DNA from 4 places in the Anaerobacillus sp. 1_MG-2023 genome. Region 1 is predicted to be linked to each of the others. Evidence: riboswitches for the same ligand, from Rfam matches in the RefSeq annotation. Region 1 holds a riboswitch; each other region holds the start of a gene.
What was found. A riboswitch is a leader RNA that binds a small molecule or an ion and turns the genes downstream of it on or off. The one in region 1 is predicted to bind S-adenosylmethionine.
Positions count from the first base shown of each region.

Region 2: another riboswitch for S-adenosylmethionine. It lies ahead of Q4550_RS06335 (acetyl-CoA C-acyltransferase); the one in region 1 lies ahead of Q4550_RS20060 (methionine ABC transporter ATP-binding protein).
Region 3: another riboswitch for S-adenosylmethionine. It lies ahead of Q4550_RS00400 (assimilatory sulfite reductase (NADPH) flavoprotein subunit); the one in region 1 lies ahead of Q4550_RS20060 (methionine ABC transporter ATP-binding protein).
Region 4: another riboswitch for S-adenosylmethionine. It lies ahead of Q4550_RS01245 (hypothetical protein); the one in region 1 lies ahead of Q4550_RS20060 (methionine ABC transporter ATP-binding protein).

Region 1 covers NZ_JAUORD010000015.1:63,753-69,697, forward strand. The annotation lists gene leuD (3-isopropylmalate dehydratase small subunit) at 1-306, shown strand, start outside; gene ilvA (threonine ammonia-lyase) at 303-1,313, shown strand; SAM riboswitch class I at 1,446-1,555, shown strand; gene Q4550_RS20060 (methionine ABC transporter ATP-binding protein) at 1,735-2,757, shown strand; gene Q4550_RS20065 (methionine ABC transporter permease) at 2,750-3,418, shown strand; gene Q4550_RS20070 (MetQ/NlpA family ABC transporter substrate-binding protein) at 3,442-4,281, shown strand; gene Q4550_RS20075 (L-lactate dehydrogenase) at 4,333-5,283, opposite strand; gene Q4550_RS20080 (carboxymuconolactone decarboxylase family protein) at 5,535-5,837, shown strand.
Region 2 covers NZ_JAUORD010000002.1:478,851-484,795, reverse strand. The annotation lists gene Q4550_RS06340 (hypothetical protein) at 451-735, opposite strand; SAM riboswitch class I at 2,057-2,161, shown strand; SAM riboswitch class I at 2,230-2,337, shown strand; gene Q4550_RS06335 (acetyl-CoA C-acyltransferase) at 2,410-3,564, shown strand; gene Q4550_RS06330 (acetoacetate--CoA ligase) at 3,585-5,528, shown strand; gene Q4550_RS06325 (thiolase family protein) at 5,528-5,945, shown strand, end outside.
Region 3 covers NZ_JAUORD010000001.1:76,806-82,750, reverse strand. The annotation lists gene Q4550_RS00420 (ornithine cyclodeaminase family protein) at 1-127, shown strand, start outside; gene Q4550_RS00415 (MBL fold metallo-hydrolase) at 276-1,130, shown strand; gene Q4550_RS00410 (ABC transporter ATP-binding protein) at 1,177-1,995, shown strand; gene Q4550_RS00405 (hypothetical protein) at 2,214-2,423, shown strand; SAM riboswitch class I at 2,590-2,701, shown strand; gene Q4550_RS00400 (assimilatory sulfite reductase (NADPH) flavoprotein subunit) at 2,864-4,687, shown strand; gene cysI (assimilatory sulfite reductase (NADPH) hemoprotein subunit) at 4,712-5,945, shown strand, end outside.
Region 4 covers NZ_JAUORD010000001.1:228,017-233,961, reverse strand. The annotation lists gene Q4550_RS01260 (DEAD/DEAH box helicase family protein) at 1-92, shown strand, start outside; gene Q4550_RS01255 (AAA family ATPase) at 185-2,626, shown strand; gene mcrC (5-methylcytosine-specific restriction endonuclease system specificity protein McrC) at 2,601-3,638, shown strand; SAM riboswitch class I at 3,753-3,855, shown strand; gene Q4550_RS01245 (hypothetical protein) at 3,955-4,278, shown strand; gene Q4550_RS01240 (DNA/RNA non-specific endonuclease) at 4,561-5,499, shown strand; gene Q4550_RS01235 (hypothetical protein) at 5,791-5,945, shown strand, end outside.

The sequences.
Region 1 (5,945 bases):
CGAATTGTCATTGCGACAAGCTTTGCTGATATCTTTTATAACAACTGTGTAAAAAACGGTATACTTCCTATCGCTCTTGATCAAGAAACGATCTCGGAGCTTTTTCAAAAAGCGAAGGATGGATACGAACTTAGCGTAGACCTAAGTAAACAGCAAGTAATTGATGGAGAAGGACTAAATGCGTCGTTCGAGATCGATCCTTATTGGAAAGAAATGCTGTTAAATGGATGGGATGAAGTATCTCGAACTTTATCTCTCGAAGATAAAATTAAATTATATGAAGAAAAACAACTTGTAGGAGAGTGAATGACGTTGGGAATTACCAGGAGAAATATAACGTTCATGTCGTAAAAGCAATGGAGAATTTGCTGGAAGCCGTCCACAGGACCCCGCTTCAGCAGTCGACAACGCTTAATGATTATACAAATAGAGATGTCTTCATGAAGATGGAAAACCTTCAACGAACGGGTTCCTTCAAACTTCGAGGTGCTTATAACAAAGTTGCGTCGCTAACGGATATTGAGGCAGCGCGAGGGATTGTTGCTGCATCGGCTGGAAACCATGCTCAGGGAGTGGCGCTTTCTGCTAGAGAGCGTGGAATTAAAGCTAAGATTTATATGCCCGTCCATACACCGACAAGCAAAATTGATGCGACGCGATCTTATGGAGCAGAGGTTGTTCTTGAAGGAGAATCGTATAACGAAGCGTTTAGTGGAGCGGATCGTGAGCGTGTTGAGAAAGGGGCCACATTCGTTCATGCTTTCGATGATCCTGAAGTAATGGCAGGACAGGGAACGGTTGCACTCGAAATGATGCAACAGTGTCCTGACTTAGATGCGATTCTCGTGCCTGTTGGAGGTGGAGGATTGTTAGCTGGAATGGCGATGGCGATTAAGTCGTTCTTTCCTCACGTGAAAATCATCGGGGTCCAGGCTTCTGAAGCATCTGCGACATGGAATCGATTTAAAGGTACTGGTCCTCTTGTCCTTCAATCTGTCAAATCGATTGCAGACGGTATTTCTGTGAAAGAAGCTGGAAAATTAACCTTTCCAATTATTGAAGAGCTTGTTGATGATATGCTAACCGTGTCAGAAGAAGAAATTGCTGCAGCGATTGTCTTTATGCTTGAAAGACACAAAACACTTGTAGAAGGTGCAGGTGCTGCATCGGTAGCTGCTGTCTTATGCAAGTCTAATCGTTTAGAAGGTAAGAGAATTGGTGTTGTTGTTAGTGGAGGGAATGCGGATCTTGCGAAAATATCCCTTTATAAACAACTTTCTCAACGAGCGAAAACCATCAGGCGAATAAGCTGATGGTTTTCTAATGGGGTTCAACGTATATATTTTAGATTATTCCGACTTTTTGCTCAGTAATTGACACTCATAAAGTACCATGCTAGAATTCATTTAGCACTTAACCACAGTAAAGTAATAACAACTATATATCTCTTATTCAGAGAGGTGGAGGGACTGGCCCTATGAAGCCCGGCAACCGTCAAACGACTCGTTTGAAAAGGTGCCAATTCCTGCAAAGCGATTGCTTTGAGAAATGAGAGGAAGACATCGATTTATCAAATGCCTTTCTGCTCAAAGCAGAAGGGCATTTTTTTACTTTACTATACAAAGTGATAAGCGAATTAGGTTTCTAAGTGCATAGAAATAAAGAACAAAGGCATGGGACTTAAGTCCTGTTTCAGGTAGCTGATCATGCAAATGCATAAAGGATGTGAGACATGTGATTGAGCTTAAAGGCATTAATAAGACCTTCTTTTCGAAATCCGGGAAGGTGGAAGCCGTTAAGGATGTTAACCTTGAAGTCAAAAAAGGCGAAATATTTGGTGTTATTGGCTACAGTGGTGCTGGGAAAAGTACGCTAATTCGAATGCTTAACCTTCTTGAGAGACCTACTGATGGGACAGTCACAGTGGCTGGTAATAATCTATCTTCTCTTAAGGGAAAAGATCTTCGTGCAGCAAGACAGGAAATTGGAATGATTTTCCAGCATTTTAATATTCTCTGGTCAAGAACGGTACGTGATAACATCGCGTTCCCTCTTGAAATATCAGGTGTTCCGAAAGAAAAGAGAATGAAGCGTGTTGATGAATTAATTAAACTTGTTGGACTCGAAGGTAGAGAAGGAGCTTATCCTTCACAACTAAGTGGTGGACAAAAGCAGCGAGTGGGTATTGCGAGAGCACTTGCTAATAATCCAAAGGTTTTGCTTTGTGATGAAGCTACTTCTGCTTTAGATCCTAAAACGACGGATAGCATTCTGGAACTTCTGACTGAAATTAATCACAAGCTTGGCCTTACGATTGTCCTTATCACGCATGAAATGCACGTCATACGAAAAATTTGCCATCGTGTAGCCGTGATGGAGAATGGACGAGTAGTGGAGAATGGTTCTGTCCTTGAAGTTTTCCACCATCCGCAGGAAGAGATTACGAAAGACTTTGTTAATCAGCTAAGCGAGCCTGAAGAAATGAAGGAATCGATTGCACATCTGGCAACGAGTCAGGATGGAGAACTTGTTCAGTTTACCTTTGTGAAAGGAAAAACAGGTTCACCACTTGTGACAGAGTTGATTCGTAAATTTGATGTAGAAGTCAACATTATTCAAGGGAAGATTTCTCATACACAGGATGGTCCTTATGGAAAACTTTCTGTGTTCCTTAAAGGGGAACCAGCTGTGGTAGAAATGGCCTTGAATTATGTGCAAGCCCAAGGTGTTAAAGCGGAGGTGATTACGAATGACTGAATCGTTATTTCCTAACGTCAGGTGGGAATCTATGTGGGAAGCCACTCTACAAACAGCGTACATGACGGCAATTTCGGTGCTGGCAACGTTTATTCTCGGAATCCTCCTTGGATTATTGTTGTTTCTAACAGGTAGAGGGAACATATGGGAAAACAAATTTGTGAATAGTATTATTGCCGGAGTCGTGAACTTATTTCGCTCCATACCATTTATTATTTTGATTATCTTGCTTATCCCTCTTTCGGTTTACATTATAGGGACAATGCTAGGTGCTAATGCTGCCCTTCCAGCCCTTATTGCAGGAGCGGCGCCATTTTATGCGAGAATGGTTGAAATTGCTTTACGTGAAGTGGATAAAGGGGTCATTGAAGCTTCTCAGTCAATGGGAGCATCCAATGGTTCGATTATTTTTAAAGTGCTTCTACCAGAAGCAATGCCAGCCCTTATTTCAGGGATTACTGTGACGGCGATAGCTCTTGTAAGCTACACCGCTATGGCTGGTGTCGTAGGCGCAGGGGGTCTCGGAAACCTCGCTTATCTTGAAGGTTTCCAACGGAACAATCCTGACGTGACACTTGTTGCAACAGTATTGATATTAGTAATTGTTGCGATTCTTCAGGTTTGTGGAGACGTTGCAACACGAGTAATAGATAAAAGATAATAAGGAGAAAAGGAGAGGTTATGATGAAAAAGTTTTTATCGCTAATAACAGTTCTTGCTCTTGCGGTTCTTGCTGCATGTGGCAACAATGGCGGAAACAGCGAAGGTTCTGGTGACGGTGGAGATTCGAAGAAAATCGTAGTAGGTGCATCAAACATTCCCCATGCTGAAATTCTTGAAGAAGCTAAGCCGATGTTAGAGGAAAAAGGAATAGAGCTTGAAATTAAAACATTCCAGGATTACATTCTACCTAATAAGACGCTTGCAAATGGTGAATTAGATGCAAACTACTTCCAAACAATACCTTATATGGACTTGCAAATGGAAGAAAACGATAATTATGACTTCGTGAACGCTGGAGGCATTCATATCGAGCCAATCGGTGTTTACTCTCAGGATTACAAGAGCTTAGATGAGCTTCCTGATGGTGCTCAAATCATAATGAGTAACTCTGTTTCTGACCATGGACGTATGCTGTCATTACTTGAAGCACAGGGCCTTATCACATTAAAAGAAGGTGTAAAGGCTTCAGATGCAACAGTTGAAGATATTGCTGAAAACCCTAAGAATATTGATTTCAAAACAGATGTTGAGGCTTCACTGCTTCCACAGATTTACCAGCAAGGTGAAGGTGATGCAGTGATGATCAATACAAACTATGCGATTGATGCAGGACTTAATCCTCAAGAGGATGCCATTGCACTTGAAAATTCAGACTCACCATATGTGAATGTGATTACAGTAAACAAAGGTGACGAAGACAATGAAGCGATCCAGGCGTTAGTAGAAGTTCTTCATTCTGATGAAATTCAAAGCTTTATTGAAGAAGAATACGATGGCGCTGTTGTACCAGTAGACAAATAAGAAAGAAAAAAGGTTCTCCGTCATTTCGCGGAGAACCTTTTTTTACTCATTTTAATGTTGGAAAACTGGCTTCATCGCTTCTTTTAACGTTTTTGCAGAATGGTGCAATTGATCTAGCTCGGTTTGATCAAGGTCAAGTTCAATAATTTCACGAATGCCGTTGTTATTCACAATTGCGGGAACTCCGATATACAAATCATCTAAACCATACTCGCCTTCAAGTAACGTAGAGATGGTAAGAATAGAGTTTTCATTTCGTATAATCGCTCTTGTTAACCGTACGAGGCCCATTGCGATACCGTAGTATGTTGCTCCCTTACGATTAATGATATGATAAGCAGCATCGCGAACATTGACGAAAAGCGCATCAAGATCTTCTTTAGCCTCTGGTCTATCTTTAATAAGAGACATGATTGGTCGACTACCGATTGTAGCATGACTCCAGACAGGAAGTTCAGTATCACCATGTTCTCCAAGAATATAACCATGTACATTTCTAGAATCTACATTGAAATAGTCGCTCAGTAAATAACGGAATCGTGCAGTATCGAGAATCGTACCTGAGCCGATAACCCGTTCTTTAGGCAAGCCTGAGAACTTCCATGTCGCATAAGTAAGTACGTCTACAGGATTCGTTGCAACGATAAAAATACCATCAAATCCGCTTCCCATAACGCTTGAAACGATTTTTTTAAAGATCGCTGTGTTTTTATCAATAAGGTCTAAGCGTGTTTCACCTGGTGCCTGATTTGCACCCGCTGCGATAACGACAATATCTGCGTCTTTGCAATCGGTATAGTCCCCCGCCCAAATTTTCATTGGAGCGCCAAAAGGAAGGCCGTGATTTAAGTCTCTTGCTTCCCCTTCCGCTTTTTCTTTATTTACATCGATAAGTACAAGTTCGTTTACTAGTTCTTGATTCAATAACGAGAAGGCATAGCTTGTCCCTACGAATCCAGTGCCAATTAATGCTACGCGCGTTGTTTTTCCTTCATACATCATCTTCACCTCTGCTAGTAGATATTGTCTTCATAAGCATCATACCGTATCCCTTTACTTATTATTGTGACATACATCACATGTAAACGCACTCATCCAAAAACAATTTAAAGAAAATGATGGATAGCTTTGTTACCCAATTCTCATACTAGTACGGATGATATCGAATAAAGGAGGCCTGTGTCTTGAAACAGGAACAGGAATTTAACAACTTCGCAGAAGCGGCGCTACATGATTATAAAGAAGGATTAGGAATGTTTACAGAGAAAATGCCGCAGTTAGCTAAGAAGTATTCGGCATTTACTGAAGCGTGTTTTAAAGATGGGGAAGTGAGTCAAAAAGAGAAACAAATGATTGCTCTCGGAATATCTATTTTTTCACAAGATGAATATTGCATTATCTACCATACGAAAGGGTGTCTTGACCAAGGATGTTCTGAACAAGAAATACTTGAAACGGTAGGGGTGACAGCTGCATTTGGTGGTGGCGCAGCGATGAGTCAGGCCGTTACTCTCGTACAGGAGTGTATGAAGGATTTGAACCAACCGAAGCATTAATGAAATCGTGTTTCTACTATTTAAATAGTGTATTGTGTCGAAGGGGTGAAATAGAGTGGATATGGGAGGAAAAGTAAGAATGAATGTTTTTTAACTATTCAGAACTTC
Region 2 (5,945 bases), on a different contig from region 1:
ATACCTTCAGTTCAATATCTAAAACTCTATTCCAATTGTTTTAAAGGAGCGTAAATAACTCAATAATTTATTTTACAAAAAAAACTATCCTATTACAGATAAGCTCCGAGATTATGGATTTCGTTCTTTATTTAATAAAGTTGAATAGATGTAATAAATACCTCCAGGTAGACATAAAGAAAAAACGATAATATGTAATCCTAACAAACCATATTCAGCTTTTAAAATATATCCTAGTGATCTTAGTGATAAGATTATTAACAATAAACCGTATATTAAGTTCATTTTTTTAGCCTTAAACATTTTATTCCTCCTGACGGTATAGCTCCGAGTTTACGTAAGACTCGAATTCGAGATATCTCTTACTGTTCTTGTACTTAAACCCCTCTAGTTATACATAAAGACTTACACAATAGTTGAATATTGATTGTATGATGTCATATTAAGTCATTATTTCTTACGTATTCGTTCTAAAAATATAGGTGCTATATTTAGTGAGATAGAAACAATTGTCAATAACCAAAATGCCCTTGCCATACCAGGTACTACATCCGATAAAGCCGCCCAATCTTCTGCTTTTATCCACCCATTTAGATAACTGTAATCTGCACAAATTGTTAATGCTGTAAATGATAATGCCATCGCCATAGCAAGCTTATAATCCTTTCCTGCTGCATACAAAGAAAGGTTTATAACAGTTACTACTACGGCAATGACCCCTAATATTGCCCACATTACTATACCTCCTTATATATTCACTTAAATGATAACCCATTTTACTTATTAAAGATTACTGCCCTGTCAGTTAAATAGGTTAAACCACTGATACTACTTTTGCTTATGTAATAAAGGGCTAATGCTCTATTAAACAATTCCTCCGATATAGCTGAATACTCAATGAAGTAATAAACACTAGAATATCCTTTGGTTATTTTTTTCTATTATTCCGTAAGGTGATAAACAATTGTGATGCAAGGATAACTGTTATTATGCCTAGCAAAATATTAGTTACACTTAATGTTCCATTCAAATCGTTTAACACGCCAGCGATTGACTCGAGTCTTATTTCCAAGGTATTCCCTCCCTTTCCAGTTCAACATTGTTCCAATTATTTCAAAACCCACTCACTTACTCAACCTTTACTTTAAAGAAAAAGACGTAATTCCGTAGTACGGAATCACGCCCTATTAATCAAGATCATTCTTTAACATACCCTGATATGATATTACAGAATTGTTCCGAGATTATGGAATACCGTTATGCTTCTAATATTTGATGCTGATCAACCTTTAAAATGGATTATAGAAAATACACTAAGGCACAAGCGAACCCTGTGACAAAGTAAGTTATTAATCCTCTGACCCAAAGCATCTTTCCGAATGAATCATTTATTTTAAAGGTGACATAGATCATTCGAGTCATCAACATAGATAATTTCCTAAGGCTCTCCTTTTCGCTACGATTTGTAGTAATAAGGCGAAAACGCTTCTTTTAATGATGTAAATAGAGTCTTAGAAAACATACTATACATCAATTTAGCGATAATGATAGACATGATCGATCCTAAATTTCCAGCATATCCAGGCATGAGAAATCCAAATGGCCGCCATAACCAACATCACGATAAATAGCCATACTTGATTATTTTCGAGTTTTTTCTAGTAAACACCCCTCTCTTTCCATTCAACAACTTCCTAACACCGATATGGCCCGCCCACCGCCTTTAACACCATTCAATTAACGTATAAAAAACATTAAAGAAAGCTGCTTAAGTTCAGAGAAAAATAAAAGAGATACAGTATGCTTATTCATACATGTCCCCAACTGGTAAAAATTAAACACAACGAATTAGACCGCTTTTATTATAATTGTAAATAATACTTTGTCTTAAACTTTCCTCTTACATTGACGGCTATGAAGGTAGGCACCAGAACATTTCTATAGAAGATTGTCAAACCAATCAAAATAAAATAAATTTTCTAACTTTTTCATCAAATATATTGACAGAAATCCTTCACCTTGCTAACATGACACTTAATTAAACAACGAAATAACATTCTTATCCAGAGAGGTGGAGGGACTGGCCCTGTGAAACCCGGCAACCGCTATACTCCTAGCATGGTGCCAAATCCTACTGAGTTAATGCTCAGGAAGATAAGAGAATCCTAAATCTCTTAACCTCTCTATTTCACTGATAGAGAGGTTTTATATTTTCCAATTGAATAATCATTCTTATCCAGAGAGGCAGAGGGACTGGCCCGTTGACGCCCGGCAACCATCAAGCATGCGCTTGATAAGGTGCTAATTCCTGCAGGAGATAATCCTGAAAGATAAGAAGAGCTAAGAGCCCTCTTCTTGTTTTTTAGTGAAGAGGGCTCGTTCTATTTGAAAAAAGGAGTTGTTACATATATGAAAACCGTTCTGTTAGATGGAATCCGTACCCCATTCGGAAAATGGAAAGGAGCATTGAAAAAGCTATCAGCAGCAGAGCTTGGTACGAATGCGCTAAGCGCTCTGTTAGAAAAAAACCCGGTTGCAAAACAGGCGGATGGCGTACTGCTGGCACAAGTGATCCAGGCTGGGGGCGGGCAAAATCCTGCCAGACAAGTTGCTTATCAGGCAGGAGTCGATATCGGTACACCCGCCATCACATTGAACAATGTTTGTTTAGGCGGAATCGCTACAATTGCGGATGCCTCCCGGAGAATGCATTTCAATGAAGGTGAATTATACATTGTCGGCGGTTTTGACTCGATGACGAACGCTCCTCATACCGCTCCTGTGCGTGCTTCTTCAGGCCTTAGTCATGCCCTGCTTAGAGATACGTTACTGAACGACGGTTTGTGGTGCGCTTTGAGTGATGTTTCGATGGGAGCTCTTACGGATGAGAAAAACCGATCCTTCGAAATAAGTCGCGCGGAACAAGATGAGTATGCAGCTCTTTCCCAGCATCGAGCATCTAATGCTCAGGAAAAGGGATTTTTCCAACCAGAAATAGATCCTATTTCCGGTCTACTTGCAGAAGATGAAGGCATCCGTAAAGGAACGACAGCAGAAAAGTTAGCCAGCCTTTCTCCCGCCTTTTCAAACGAAGGCACGATTACAGCAGGGAATGCATCTCAGATGACGGACGGAGCGAGCATTGGCATCGTGACCACAAAAGAGAAAGCGGAATCACTCGGCCAGGAGCCGCTGGCGGAAGTAATCAGTTGGTCAGAAATTGCAGGGCCAGATCCGAGCTTACAAACAAAACCATCGCAAGCGATCAAAGAACTATTAGATAGACACCTTTTGACTACAGATGATATTGATCTATTTGAAATCAATGAAGCATTTGCCAGTGTCGTCATCGCAAGCTGCCGTGATCTTGGCATCGATTATGATCGTGTCAATGTCAACGGTGGTGCCATCGCTCTTGGTCACCCATTAGGTGGCACAGGATTCCGGCTGGTTTTGACACTTGCCCACGAACTGAAACGGCGGGGTGGTGGAAAAGGCATCGCTTCCCTTTGCGGTGGTGGTGGACAGGGAATGGCAATTTTGATTGAAGTTCCTTATTTATAACTCGAAAGGAGACAAATCCAATGCCTACATCAACAACAACTCAACGTTCCCCTTTTGTATGGGAACCGTCGAGCGAAAGAATAGACCAATCACACATCAAAGCTTTTGCCGATTATACCGGCCAGTCCCTTTTTCCTTATGAACGGTTCCACCGCTGGTCCATTTCCCAACTGGCTGAATTTTGGTCAGGAGTATGGGATTATGCAGGAATCATTGGGGAAAAGGGTGATCGTGTGTTTCTCCCTTCCGATTCAATGCCAGATAGCAAATGGTTCCCTGAAGCAGAATTGAATTTCGCTGAAAATTTATTGCGTGGTTCTCTTGATCGGATTGCTGCCTATGAAGCGAATGAGACAGGCGTCCGCCGGAGTATCAATTTGGGAGAGCTAAGGCAATCCGTAGCGAGAGCCCAGGAAGGGTTAAAACGACTAGGTGTACAAAAAGGCGATTGTGTTGCCGGCGTCACCACAAACGATATTCAAGGGTTGGTGGCTTTGTTAGCGACCACTTCGCTCGGAGCCACATGGACGTCCTGTTCTCCTGACTTCGGAACAAAAGGAATCGTTGATCGAATCGGGCAGGTGAAACCAAAAGTATTGATCGCTACCCTCTCCTATCACTATAAGCAAAAGCCATATCATATTGAGGACAAAATCAAGCAAATGACGGAAAACCTGGTAGGACTATCCGCAATCATAACGCTCGAAGGGGTTGCTTCGATTGAAGGGGTTGAATCTCTTTCGTGGAACCAGCTTTGTGACAACGATGCAAAAAAGCCGACATTCCAACCTGTTCCTTTTGAGCACCCCTTATATATTTTATATACATCTGGAACGACAGGACTTCCGAAAGCAATCGTCCATTCTGTCGGCGGGACCCTCCTTCAACATGTGAAAGAACACCAGCTCCATTGCGACGTCCAGCAAAATGATGTGTTGTTTTGGTATACCAATACAGCCTGGATGATGTATCCATGGCTCGTTTCCGGGTTAGCCAGTGAAGCGGCCATCCTGTTGTATGATGGCTCTCCCGTCAGGCAAGATTCCCTCTCCCATTTGTGGGACATTGCCGATGAAGTCGGAGTCACCCATTTCGGCACAAGTCCTAAGTATTTAGATACATTGATGAAAGCAGATGTCGACCTGAAAAGTAGTCATTCGCTCGGTTCATTGAAAAGTCTGTTATCATGCGGCGCCCCATTAGCTCCAGAGCAATACGATTGGGTTTTTCAAACGATAAAAAAGGATTTGTTCCTTGCTTCCATTTCTGGCGGAACAGAAATTATCGGCTGCTTTGTGATGGGAGCTCCAGTACTACCCGTGAAACGAGGCGAAATCGCCTGCAAAGCGTTGGGAATGGCGGTTGATGTATTGGATGAGCGAGGGGCATCTGTATATGCAGAAAAAGGCGACCTTGTGTGTACCCAACCATTCCCGAGCATGCCGCTCACCTTTTTCGGCGAAGGTGGAGAGGAACGCTACCGGAAGAGTTATTTTTCCAAACGGTCAGGAATTTGGACACATGGGGACTTAGCAGAACAAACCATCGACCAATCACTTATCATTTATGGGCGTGCTGATACGACATTGAATCCAGGTGGCGTCAGGATCGGTACGGCAGAAATTTACCGTGTCGTGGAGCACATCAAAGAAATAAAGGATTCCGTCGTATTCGGATTACCGAAAGATCATGACGAAGAAATCGTCCTATGTGTAGTCACAGAACAACTTACGGAAGACTTAGCAAAAGAAATACGCCAGCAAATTCGGGCTAAAGCTTCTCCACGCCACGTACCGAAGCGAATTTATCAAGTGGAGGAAATCCCACATACCAACAATGGAAAAAAAGTCGAAGGAGCAGCGAAAACAGCCGCTTCAGGAAATGAAGTGAAAAATGAAGCATCATTAAGGAATCCATCTGTTTTACAATCATTTCGCAAGCTATCAGAAAAGGAGTTCGTGTAATGGCAAGCCAAACACAGGGGGCCATCATAGGAATCGGTGAGCTGAAGCCCGTCCGTTATTCTACAGGAGAAACAACATTAAGTTTGATTGCAGAATCCGTCCGCCTCGCTCTTCAGGATGCAGGCATCTCCAAGGAAGACGTCGATGGTCTCCTCGTCGGACCACAAGTCGGGGAGACACCACAACATGTGCCGGCAACAGTTTCTGAATATCTCGGAATCGATCCCACTATGTCCAATACAGTGGATCTCGGGGGAGCGACCGGGCCGGGGATGATCTGGAGAGCAGCTGCAGCCATCCAGGCAGGAATGTGCGAAACCGTCGTTTGTGTCTTAGCAAACAAAAATGAAAAAGGGGAAACATTGCGATCCCCGAACCGCAATCCGATCCGCGAATTTGACGTTCCTTTCGGTGCCT
Region 3 (5,945 bases), on a different contig from region 1:
AATCATTCAACAAAATCATCGACCAGACAACCTGAATGAAAAAGGACTTCTCTTTAAAACAGTTGGCATCGCGATTTTTGATTTGATTGTGACGAAGACGCTGTATGAAAAGATGAATTCGAAGTGATGATGAGAGCGACAGTGCCAGGAAAGGTACTATCGCTTTTTTTATACTATCGTCGTTAAGGATAAGAATTGAGCAGTGGCTTCCTATAGTGATATGATGAAAAGAATTAAAAATTTCGAAAAATATGGTCGGTTATGGAGGTTATACTATGCAACAGATTAAGCAAATCGGCACTCGTTTTTACTACCAAACGCCCGTAGCCGATACGGATCGACCGATTCTCGGGATGGTAATTGGAGATAGAAAGTCTCTGATGATCGATGCTGGGAATTCAGAGGACCATGCTCGTTATTTTCTAAAAGAGCTATCGGAAAAAGGAATCAAGGAACCAGATATGGTCACGCTTACTCATTGGCATTGGGATCATATTTTTGGACTATCGGTGCTTAAAGATGCTGTCTCCTTATCCTCCCATCAGACGAAAGAGGAAATTAGTAAGCTTATTCCGTTAGGATGGTCTGATGTTGAGTTGGATGAGCGGGTGAAAGAAGGCACTGAAATTGAATTTTGTGCAAATGCGATTAAGAAGGAATTTGTGGGTTCTCGAGATATTACCATTACGCTACCAGATATAACGTTTGGAGAGAAAATGGAGATTGATCTTGGTGGTGTCACATGTATTCTTAAGCCAGTTGGGGGCGATCACGCGGCTGATTCGGTTGTGATTTATATGAAGGAAGAGAAAATCCTATTTCTTGGAGACTGCTTTTATCCTGATATTTTTTCAGAAAAAGTCAATTACACTGTTAACACAACAACTCGACTCCTTGATCAGTTAGAAAGCTTTGAGGCAGAATGGTTCATCTTATCACACGGGGAGGCAATCTCTAAGGAGGATTTTAAGAACGAAGTGAACCTTTTACGTGCTGTTGCTTCTATTACTGAGGAGTGCGACGGTGATGTTACACGGATGCAAAAGTTGTATGAGCATAACGTTGGCAGAGACTCACACGAAGAGGAGCTTGAAGTGATTCAAGAATTTGCTAACGGGTATACGATGTAAAAAGCGCTAGTTGGAGTGACTTTCTTCAAAGAACGGAGTGAGATGTATGGCAATCATTCATGTAGAAAATGCTTATTACACACGTGAGAAACAGATGATTTTATCAGATATTTCTTTTTCGGTAGAGAAAGGACAGCATCAGGCCATTGTCGGATTAAATGGATCAGGTAAAACGACGCTACTTCAGTTAATTCACGGCTCGATCTGGCCCCTACTTCGATATGATCCCATCGTTGAAGTATTAGGGCAGCGTCTTGGAAAAACTGATTTGAATGAACTTAGAAAATCTATTGGCTGGGTGAGCAACGCTTTCACTGAGCGTATTTCTCCCATGCAGGAAGTAACAGATGTTGTGATTAGCGGGAAGTTTGCCTCAGCTGGACTTTATGAGCAGGTGACAGAAGAGGATGAATCGCAAGCGATGAAGGTGATGCAAGAATGGGGGATTGCTCATTTACGCGGCAAACCTTTTCGAATTTGCTCTCAAGGAGAGAAGCAGAAAATCTTGATTGCAAGAGCGTTAATGGCTTCTCCAAAGCTTCTTATTCTAGATGAACCGTGCAACGGACTGGATCTGTATTCACGCGAACAGTTATTAGCTCAGGTTGAACGACTTGGAAAGAAGAAAGAGGGTCCAACCATATTGTATATCACTCATCATATTGAAGAGATTTGTCCCGTATTCACTCACGCTATGATTATGGAAAATGGTCGAATTGCAGTGAATGGCAAGAAGAAAGATGTGTTAACAGCTGAACATCTTAGTAAAAGTATGGGCGTCCCTTTAGAAGTGACGTGGAACAGAGAGCGGCCTTGGGTTCAGGTGATTTCAAATGAGATGAAGCCAGCTTATCCATCTACATAAGGACCGTGTATCTCAAGAAATGTCCAAATTCAATCATTGTCAAAAGGAGGAATGTATTGAAGGATTTTGATTCGCTAACGCATAAAGAAATCGCGATTCGATATACGGTATTGACGCTGTTTCTATCGTCTACGATTTTTATAGTGGATTACGACCTTTCACTGTAGTCATATGTCATATGCATGCTGCTATCGATATTTGGTATTGCGGTGAACTTGTTGAAATGGAAACGTGGAAATAAAGTTAACGTCACATCTAAAGATCATGTCATTCGCTCCGGTGTTTTTTCTTTCACGGCTTTTCTCTTGTTGGTGCTGCCTTTTGACTACTCCGTTTGGTTGATGAATCTTATGATTCTATCTCTTGTCATGGCCAATGCGATTGATTTCATGCGCATGCGGAATAGGATACTAGAGGGGGCAACGTGAGGGATAAAAGACCTGAATCATTTGGATTATTTTTCATGAAGATTCCTGGTGTTATCGCCATTCAGTTAATTGAATGATGATAATTTTCTAATAATATATTGACTTTTATTCGAGCACGAGATAACATTTGAACCAATCATTGTCATTTACAATTTGATAGCAATATTTCTTATCAAGAGAGGTGGAGGGACTGGCCCTATGAAGCTTCGGCAACCGATGAGATGATTCTTCATCTCATACTGTGCCAAATCCAGCAGGTTTATCCTGAAAGATAAGAAGACTGGCTTCGTACTTACAAACCTTTCTTCTTATATTTTAGAAGAGAGGTTTTTTGTGTTGAATGGGTTAGGGGGAATGCAGACGAATTTATTTACGCTTAATTCCGAGTAAACTACTTTCATTACATTGAATTAAAAATGAGTATTGTGAGGTGGATTGTATTGCAGTTACAGGTTGTGAATAGCCCTTTTGACAATGAACAAACGGAGCTTTTAAATCGTCTCTTACCAACATTAAATGAGACGCAGAAAATATGGCTGAGCGGATATCTTTCCGTACCAGGAAGCTCTGAAGCTGCGGCAGCTACTGAGACGGTTGCTCAAGGTGTTTCTGCTTCAGAAGCATTCTCGAAACAAGAAGCAAAAACACGTGAGCTTACGATTTTCTATGGCTCACATACTGGCAATTGTCAGTCACTAGCGGAATCTTTCTTTGAGCGATTGGAAAACGAGAAATTCAACGTTACCCTTTCATCGCTTGATGATTTTAAGCCAAAGTCGCTTAAAAAAGTAGAAGATTTATTATTGATTACAAGCACCCACGGAGATGGCGATCCTCCTGATAATGCGTTAAGCTTCCATGACTTTGTTCAAAGTAAGAGAGCCCCTGAATTAGAAGGTCTCAGATTCTCTGTCTTATCACTTGGTGATAGCTCCTATGAGTTTTTCTGCCAAACCGGGAAAGATTTTGACAAGCGCTTTGAAGAATTAGGTGCAACAAGGCTTTATCCTCGTGTAGATTGTGATCTTGATTTCGAAGAGCCGGCAGAAGAATGGTTCGAAGGCGTGACGGGAGTATTGAAAGAAGATCAGTCTACGAGAGAATCGACTTCTGAAACAAAACCTGATGAGTCGAGTCAGACGTATTCCAGAACTAATCCATTCAAAGCCGAAATTCTTGAGAATGTTAATTTAAATGGACGTGGATCGAATAAAGAAACGCGGCACATTGAGCTTGATCTTGAAGGATCGAACCTTGAATATGAGCCGGGTGATAGCCTTGGTATTTACCCGGAGAATGATACTGCTCTTGTCCGTCAGCTAATCGATGAAATGAACTGGAAGCGAGAAGAACAGGTTACGGTGAACAAACAGGGTGACGTTCAGCCACTTGAAGAAGCTTTAACGAAAACATATGAGATTACGAGTCTCACAAAGCCATTGCTCAAGAAGGTCGCAGAGCTGACATCAAGTTCTGAACTTAAGCGCATGGTTGAAGCGGAAGGCGAAGAACTAAAAACATACCTTTACGGTAGAGATTTAATTGATTTGGTGAAGGACTACGGACCGTGGACCGTCTCGGTACAGGAGTTCGTAAACGTTCTGCGCAAAATTCCGGTTCGTCTTTATTCGATCGCAAGCAGTTCAAACGCAAATCCAGATGAAGTTCATCTCACAATTGGCGCACTAAGGTATGATGCACATGGTCGAACTCGTACGGGCGTATGCTCTGGCCAATGCGCAGAGCGCTCACAAGCGGGGGATACACTCCCAGTATTTGTGCAGCGAAATCAAAACTTTAGACTTCCGGATCATCCTGACACCCCTATCATTATGATAGGCGCAGGCACTGGCGTAGCTCCGTACCGGGCATTCTTACAAGAGCGAGAAGAAAGTGGCGCAAGTGGAGAAACGTGGCTATTCTTTGGTGAACAGCATTTTGTCACAGACTTTCTTTATCAAGTCGAATGGCAAAAATGGTTGAAAGATGGGGTGCTTTCGCGAATGGATGTCGCCTTTTCACGTGATACAGAGGAGAAAGTTTATGTTCAGCACCGCATGCTCGAGCGAAGTAAAGAACTATATGAGTGGCTTCAACAAGGTGCGCACGTCTATGTATGTGGAGATGAAAAGTATATGGCAAAAGACGTTCACGTGGCACTTGTTAATATTTTAGAGCAACAGGGGAATTTCAGTGAGTCAGAAGCAGAAGCTTATCTTGCAGATCTACGAAACGCGAAACGCTACCAGCGCGATGTGTACTAAGCGCATCAGGGAAGGAGATTGGTCATGTCGAATAAGACGGTAACAGAAGACGGCAAACCGAGTGAAATGGAGAAGATTAAAGACGAAAGTGATTACTTACGCGGCTCGCTTGTGAAAAGCTTTGCGGATCCCATCACCGCTTCCATCCCAGACGCAGATACTAAACTATTAAAATTTCATGGGAGCTATATGCAGGACGATCGCGATATTCGTCAAGAGCGAAAACAGCAGAAGCTTGAGCCAGCTTATCAGTTTATGGTTCGAGTGCGACTACCTGGTGGAGTAGCTACGCCAGAACAATGGTTAGTAATGGATGATCTTGCGAATCAATACGGAAATGGAACGCTAAAGCTAACAACGCGCCAAACGTTCCAGATGCATGGGATTCTGAAGTGGAATATGAAGAAAAGCATTCAGGCGATGGACCGAGTTCTCATGGATTCTCTTGCGGCATGTGGTGACGTGAATCGTAATGTGATGTGTAATGCCAATCCATATCAATCGGATATTCATGCCGAGGTGCATGGATGGACACGGAAGCTAAGCGATGATCTTCTACCGAGAACGAGAGCGTACCATGAAATCTGGTTAGACGAAGAAAAAGTACTTGATCGAAAAGAAGAGGAAATTGAGCCAATGTATGGTCCGCATTACTTGCCGAGAAAGTTTAAAATCGGTGTCGCTGTTCCACCATCAAACGACGTGGATATTTTCTCACAGGATCTGGGGTTTATTGCAATTCTTGAAGATGGCAAGCTCCAAGGATTTAATGTCGCAGTAGGCGGTGGCATGGGCATGACGCATGGGGACACAAGTACGTATCCTCAACTGTCCCGTATCATTGGTTTCTGTACACCTGAAAAGATTGTTGATGTTGCTGAGAAAATCATTACAATTCAGCGGGATTATGGCAATCGCTCAGAGCGGAAGAACGCTCGCTTCAAATATACGATCGATCGAAGAGGACTCGACTGGGTTCGGAACGAATTGAATAATAGACTGGGTTATGAACTAGAAGAAGCTCGTTCTTATCATTTCGATCATAATGGTGATCGCTATGGATGGGTAAAGGGTGATGGCAAGTGGCATTTAACGCTCTTTATCCAAAATGGTCGTATTGTGGATTTAGAAGATTATCAGATTATGACAGGACTTCGGGAGATCGCAAAGGTTCACGAAGGGGATTTCAGACTAACGCCGAACCAGAATCTCATCATAGCGAATGTATCAGAGGAGAAGAAAGCAGAGATTGATGAAC
Region 4 (5,945 bases), on a different contig from region 1:
ATAATAAGGAAGAGAACGAGTTGCTTTATAATTGGATGAAAGAGATTTGTGAGTATCGATTGCATGAGCATTTTGAGAGGAAGGCGAGATGATATCTCGTCTTTTTAGTATATAGTATCCAATAGCTTAATAGCATTTGTGAAACTATGGAAGTGGATTGAAAACTTATAGGGAGATGAAAAGCATGCCAAATTGGATCTTTCAAGGAAACCCAAAGCATTTTGATGTCGATACATATATAAGGACAAACAAAATCGTTGAGTGGAGTATTCGTCAAAAGAATTTTGTTGATGAAATAAAGCCTGCTGATAAAGTGTTCATTTGGCGCTCGGATGGTGAAGAGCGGGAATCTGGAGGAATTATTGCTTTCGGTGAAATTGTATCTACTCCATTTGAATATGAAGATGACGTTAAGGTTGAAGTGAAAATAGAAGAATTCCGTCTTCATAAAGAAGAAGGGATGTTACCGCGTGTGCAATTAAGAGATTTACCTCAAACTATGAACATGCAGATCTTTCGCATGCGTCAGCATACAAACTATCGATTAAAGGATAATGAATTTGAAAGCTTGCTGGAATTATGGAAAGAACCAGAACGATTAACTACATACATGGAGTTACCTAAAATTGATCGGTTTTTGCACGTGTTTAAAAATGAAGCAAAACAGTGGTTTCAGGATCATGACTATTTATGGGAAAGCTATAATTTTTATGAAACATTTAAAAAGCAGGACCATATTGATGCTCTAGAATGGAAAGATATTCAGGAACTTGGGGATCATGTGAATGCCTTTCGAATGGCATTAGCTCGTAAGCGTGCTCTTGGCTATATGAATGCATCGATTGATAAGTACAGAGCTAGCTTTTATTATCTGATCTATGGACAGGATTCAATTGAATATCGAATGAATCAGTTTTTATCTAATGATTCATACAATCTTTTCGGGTTTGGAGAAAGTGTACTAAGTGAGCTTGTTGGTAGTCTTTTCCCAGAAGAATACTGTTTCTATAATCAACGGGATAAAGTAGCAGTTGAAAATATTTTAGAAATACAACCAGAATATACGCGTGGGGATACTTTTGCAGGAAAGTTTATGAAGTTCCAGAAAAGTCTGCAGGATAATCGAGTGAAAGAGAAATACTTGGAGATCGTTGGGAAACAAACAGATCTACCTATTTATTATGAAATTGATCAATTTTTCAGCTACCTCTATGAACAGTTTGCTAGTAATGAAGAAAATGATGTGGAAGAAGGTCCACAATACTGGGTTCTTGGTGCAGGAGAACAGAGTTTTATGTGGGAAGACTTCCTAAGAAATGAGCAAATTTCAATTGGTTGGAGTGAACTTGGTGATTTAAAGAAATATAGCAGCAAACGAGAAATTGCAGAAAAGCTTCGTGAGGTAAAAGGTCTCGGTCATAATCCTAACAACGATGCACTTGCAAACTATCAGTTCGCTTATGAAATGGAGATTGGGGACTATGTGTTCGTTAAGAAAGGCAATTCAAAACTAGTCGGCTATGGCAAAATTTTATCCGATTATCAGTATGATGAGAGTCGAGAGAAGCATGCTTCGATTCGAAAGGTGGAATGGCTTTCTACTGGAGAGTGGGAGCTAAAAGACGTAAAATTTCCGACAAAAACGCTCACTGATTTTCCTCTTGAAGGTGCTGAAAAAGTTCTTACAGTGATAGGGGATAATCGAGTGACCTATCCAGAAGCAAAAGATACTGGTTCTTTGGTAAAGGAAGCAGCTGCTTACACGTCAGAAAATATATTGTCGGAAGTTTTCATGGATGGAGATAAAGTACAAGATATACTTGAAACGCTGGATTATAAACAAAATATTATACTTCAAGGTCCTCCAGGCGTTGGAAAGACCTTTGTGGCAAAGCGTCTCGCTTATCTTCATATGGGAAAAAAGGATGAGAGTAAAATAGAAATGCTTCAGTTCCATCAATCATATTCATATGAAGAATTCATTCGTGGTTATAAGCCAGATCGAGAAGGTCGCTTTACGTTAAAGGATGGTATCTTCTATTCTTTTTGTCAGAAAGCGATTGAGTCTCCTGAAGAAAACTTCTATATGGTGATAGATGAGATCAATCGAGGCAATTTGTCTAAGATTTTTGGGGAACTCATGATGTTAATTGAGTCAGATAAACGCGGAAAGAAGTTCTCTGTAAAGCTTGCGTATAGTGATGGAGAAGAATCTTTTTATATTCCTAAGAACATTTATCTTATTGGAACGATGAATACAGCTGATCGCTCATTGGCACTTGTGGATTATGCATTAAGAAGACGCTTTTCATTTGTAGACGTAGAGACGGGGTTCGAAACAGGTGCTTTTCAGAATCACTTGAGAAAAAAGGGGGTTAGCCAGGGGTTTGTGGATAAAATTGTAACAGCTATGAATGATGTGAACGAGGAAATTGTAAGAGACGAAGCAAACCTCGGGAAAGGCTATGAGATCGGCCATAGTTACTTCTGTCCAACAGGTGAAAAAGTGGAAGATGAACAGAAGTGGTATGACCGTATCATACGTTTGGAAGTAGCTCCACTTCTTAGAGAATATTGGTTCGATGAGGAGGAGAAAGTGAATGAGCTCCTTGGCCGAATCAAGTAAAATCCCAATAAAGAACTTGTACTACATGCTCTGCTATTCTTGGGACCATTTGAGTGAAATAGGGGAGACAAATGTTGCTGGAGAAGATGATAAAGATTTACCTAACCTTCTTACTAGAATACTGATTGGTAAGTTACGCTCCCTTATTAAAAGAGGTTTTTATAGAGAATATGTAGAGCTTGAAGAGGAAGCATCGACTTTAAGAGGAAAAGTACTATTCAGCGAATCAATCGCAACAACTTCGTTCAAGCGCGGTAAGATGCATATTCTTTATGAAGAAATGAGCCATGATATTCTTCATAATCAATTGATTAAAGCAACACTTCTGCAATTAGTGAAGTTGAAAGAGTTGGACGATGATTTACGCAAAAAAGTTAGCAAATTAACGAGTTATTTTCATGAAGTGACGCCTATTAAGCTGAATCGTGATCTTTTTAAGAATATTAAGCTACATCGAAGCAATCGGCATTATCGATTTGTTCTTAATATTTGTCAATTTCTTATGGATTCAAGCCTATTAAATGAAGAGGGTCAAACAAGTCAATTTGCAGATTTCTATCGTGATCCAAGGGAAATGTCGATGCTATTTGAGAATTTCGTTAGGAACTTTTATCGAAATGAATTACCCTTTTATCAAGTTAGTCGTGAAACAATCTATTGGCAGGCTGAAGGAAATAATGATAAGTATCTTCCACGAATGCAAACGGATATTACATTGAAAAATAATGAGATAAAAATCATAATTGATACGAAATACTATCAGCATACGCTGACTTCTAATTATGGTTCTCAAAAAGTTCATAGCGGTAATCTTTATCAGCTTTATGCTTATTTAAATAATCAGCAAAGTTCGCTTCCAACTATGGGTATGCTTTTATATCCAGAGGTGAATCATACCTTGGATTTGAATTATCAAATTCAGGGTCACCGAGTTCAGGTTTGTACGGTCGATTTGAATATGGAGTGGAGGAAGATTCACGAGCGATTGCTGGAAATAATTAATAGATTTTAAATCTAATATATCGTGACAACTTATCTACTTGCGTGTATGGATTTTTTTTAGATATCTTCGAACGTCTTTTTTGACACTTATTACATTATTAAGTAAACTAATACCAACTAAATAAGGTTATCACGAGTGAACGAGAGTACGGGCTCTTTGACTTCACAGCAACCTGCCAGGCGGTAAGGTGCTCCAACCTGCAAAGCATGGCTTTGAATGATAACGCACGGATAGCGGAGGCTCTTTGTTGCATTCATTTGCGATGAAGGGCCTTTTTTGTTCATTTGTTGAATACCTTGTTTATAAGGATAAGGGGGATGAGTTTGTGAACGTAAATCGATTTGCACGAAGCGTCATGGCGAAAAGTTATGATGGTGAAAGTTTTTTATTACACGTGGCAGAAGTCATGGAACGTCAACTGAAGGAGTGGAATGAAGCGTATGAAGTGATCGTGATGAAGATGATCGACTACGAGGTCACTGTTAAAAAGGAAAACCGCTCTTATGAACTGTTGCTTACGGAGGTTGCATTGCTTTCGCTACAACAGAAATCCCCTTATGCGCTGGATCGATATTTGTGGCTGGAATTAGAGAAGCAGGGGCTTCAAATTGTGAGAGGAAATGGGGATTATATTGAGAGTGTGATGTGAGCCAATGTTGATGGAAGAGGATTTTGCTAATTCATTTTGATGATTCGAAATCGTGGATGTTTGGGGATTAGACTTGGATGCTTTTAAGAATAAGCGGTAAAATTATTTTTGAAATGAATAGTGTATTTTTTCTGAATGCTTTTGAAGTTATTTAATGTGGTAAAATTAAACTATTAAAGTAATGGATAATAAAAGTGTTAGAAGAAATTATGGTTCCATTTTTACTCTTTCTTTTGATTTTTTTAACATTACGAAATTTCCCTATTATAGGAGCGTTCTAATATGAAAACGAAAATGAACTATTTCATCTTATTTTTAACGATCATTTTTATAGTTGGTTGTACCAATTTAGAAAAGGCATCCAATAAAGATGCAGAAACAAATACACAAGAAGTAAGTACAGTTGAAACAAATGAAAATAGTGAAAAAGAAGAATCGAACACTACGGTTGTTGATGAGCCAGTAGAAGAGGAAACACCAGACCCAACAGAAGATGAACAGTTCTCAGGATACGAACTTATTGAAGTTGATGGTGGAGATTTGTCTGGACATCGAGAACCTAACGTCGTCGTTGATATTGGGTACGGTGACCGTGAATATTGGGCATTTACGAATGAATACGGACAACTCGTACGTGTCGTTGCTGACGAAATCATTCTACAAGATGATGGTAACGAACCTGTATTATCGTCTGGCAGGTACTATTCTGATGAGGCAAAGGTTCCGGGCGTCGAAAGTGACGTGTTAGACGAAGGACATATTATTGCTGATTCTCTCGGAGGGGTATCGAATGCTTATAACATTACCCCACAAGAGAGTACACTTAACCGACATGGTGATCAAGCTTATATGGAAGACGCGATCCGTAGCGCAGGTGAAGCTACGGATTTCGAAGCCATTATCACCTATTCGGATACGGAAAAGCAGATACCTTCAAGTTATCAGTACACGTATACTTTGAACGGAAATGAGATCGTTGATACATTTGATAATGTGAACCCTGATGAAGTCAACGCATCACTCGGATTAACTGAGAGCGAGCCTGACGATTCAACGCCTTCAGACACAGAGGGTGATATTTCTAGTATTGATACAAATGGTAATGGACAAGTGACGATTAAAGAAGCAGAGGCAGCAGGTTATAGTATGCCGATCATGAGTGATCATTGGTTATATCCTTATATGCGTGATAATGATAACGACGGTATGGTTGGTGAATAAGAGTCTAATCGCTTCGCCGGGACGGTTCTTATGATGCGATATTTCGAAAAAAGGTAGAGGAGCATTAATTATTAGTATAATTGATGCTCCTTTTATTTTAGAGATGGGATCGATAGAACCGTCCCGATGATTTCAGGCTTGGTTGTATTTGAAGATGGGGCTTTTTCGTTTGATTTAGTAGTGGAACAGGAAGAGAATGAGGTTCTTTATAAATGGATGAAAGAGATATGGGAATATCGATTGCATGAGCATTTTAAGAGGAATGCGAAATAATAGAATAGGTGATGGAAAATGGGGAAACGTTTGAAAGTTATTAACGATTATTCGGAAGTTGGGAAATTAAAGCGTGCAGATTTGTTTGGAATTATATTTGTTGCAATTCTTCCTTTTTTTTTATTATTTGGTAATACTTATATCTTCTTTGGCGTGTCATTTATTGGATTATT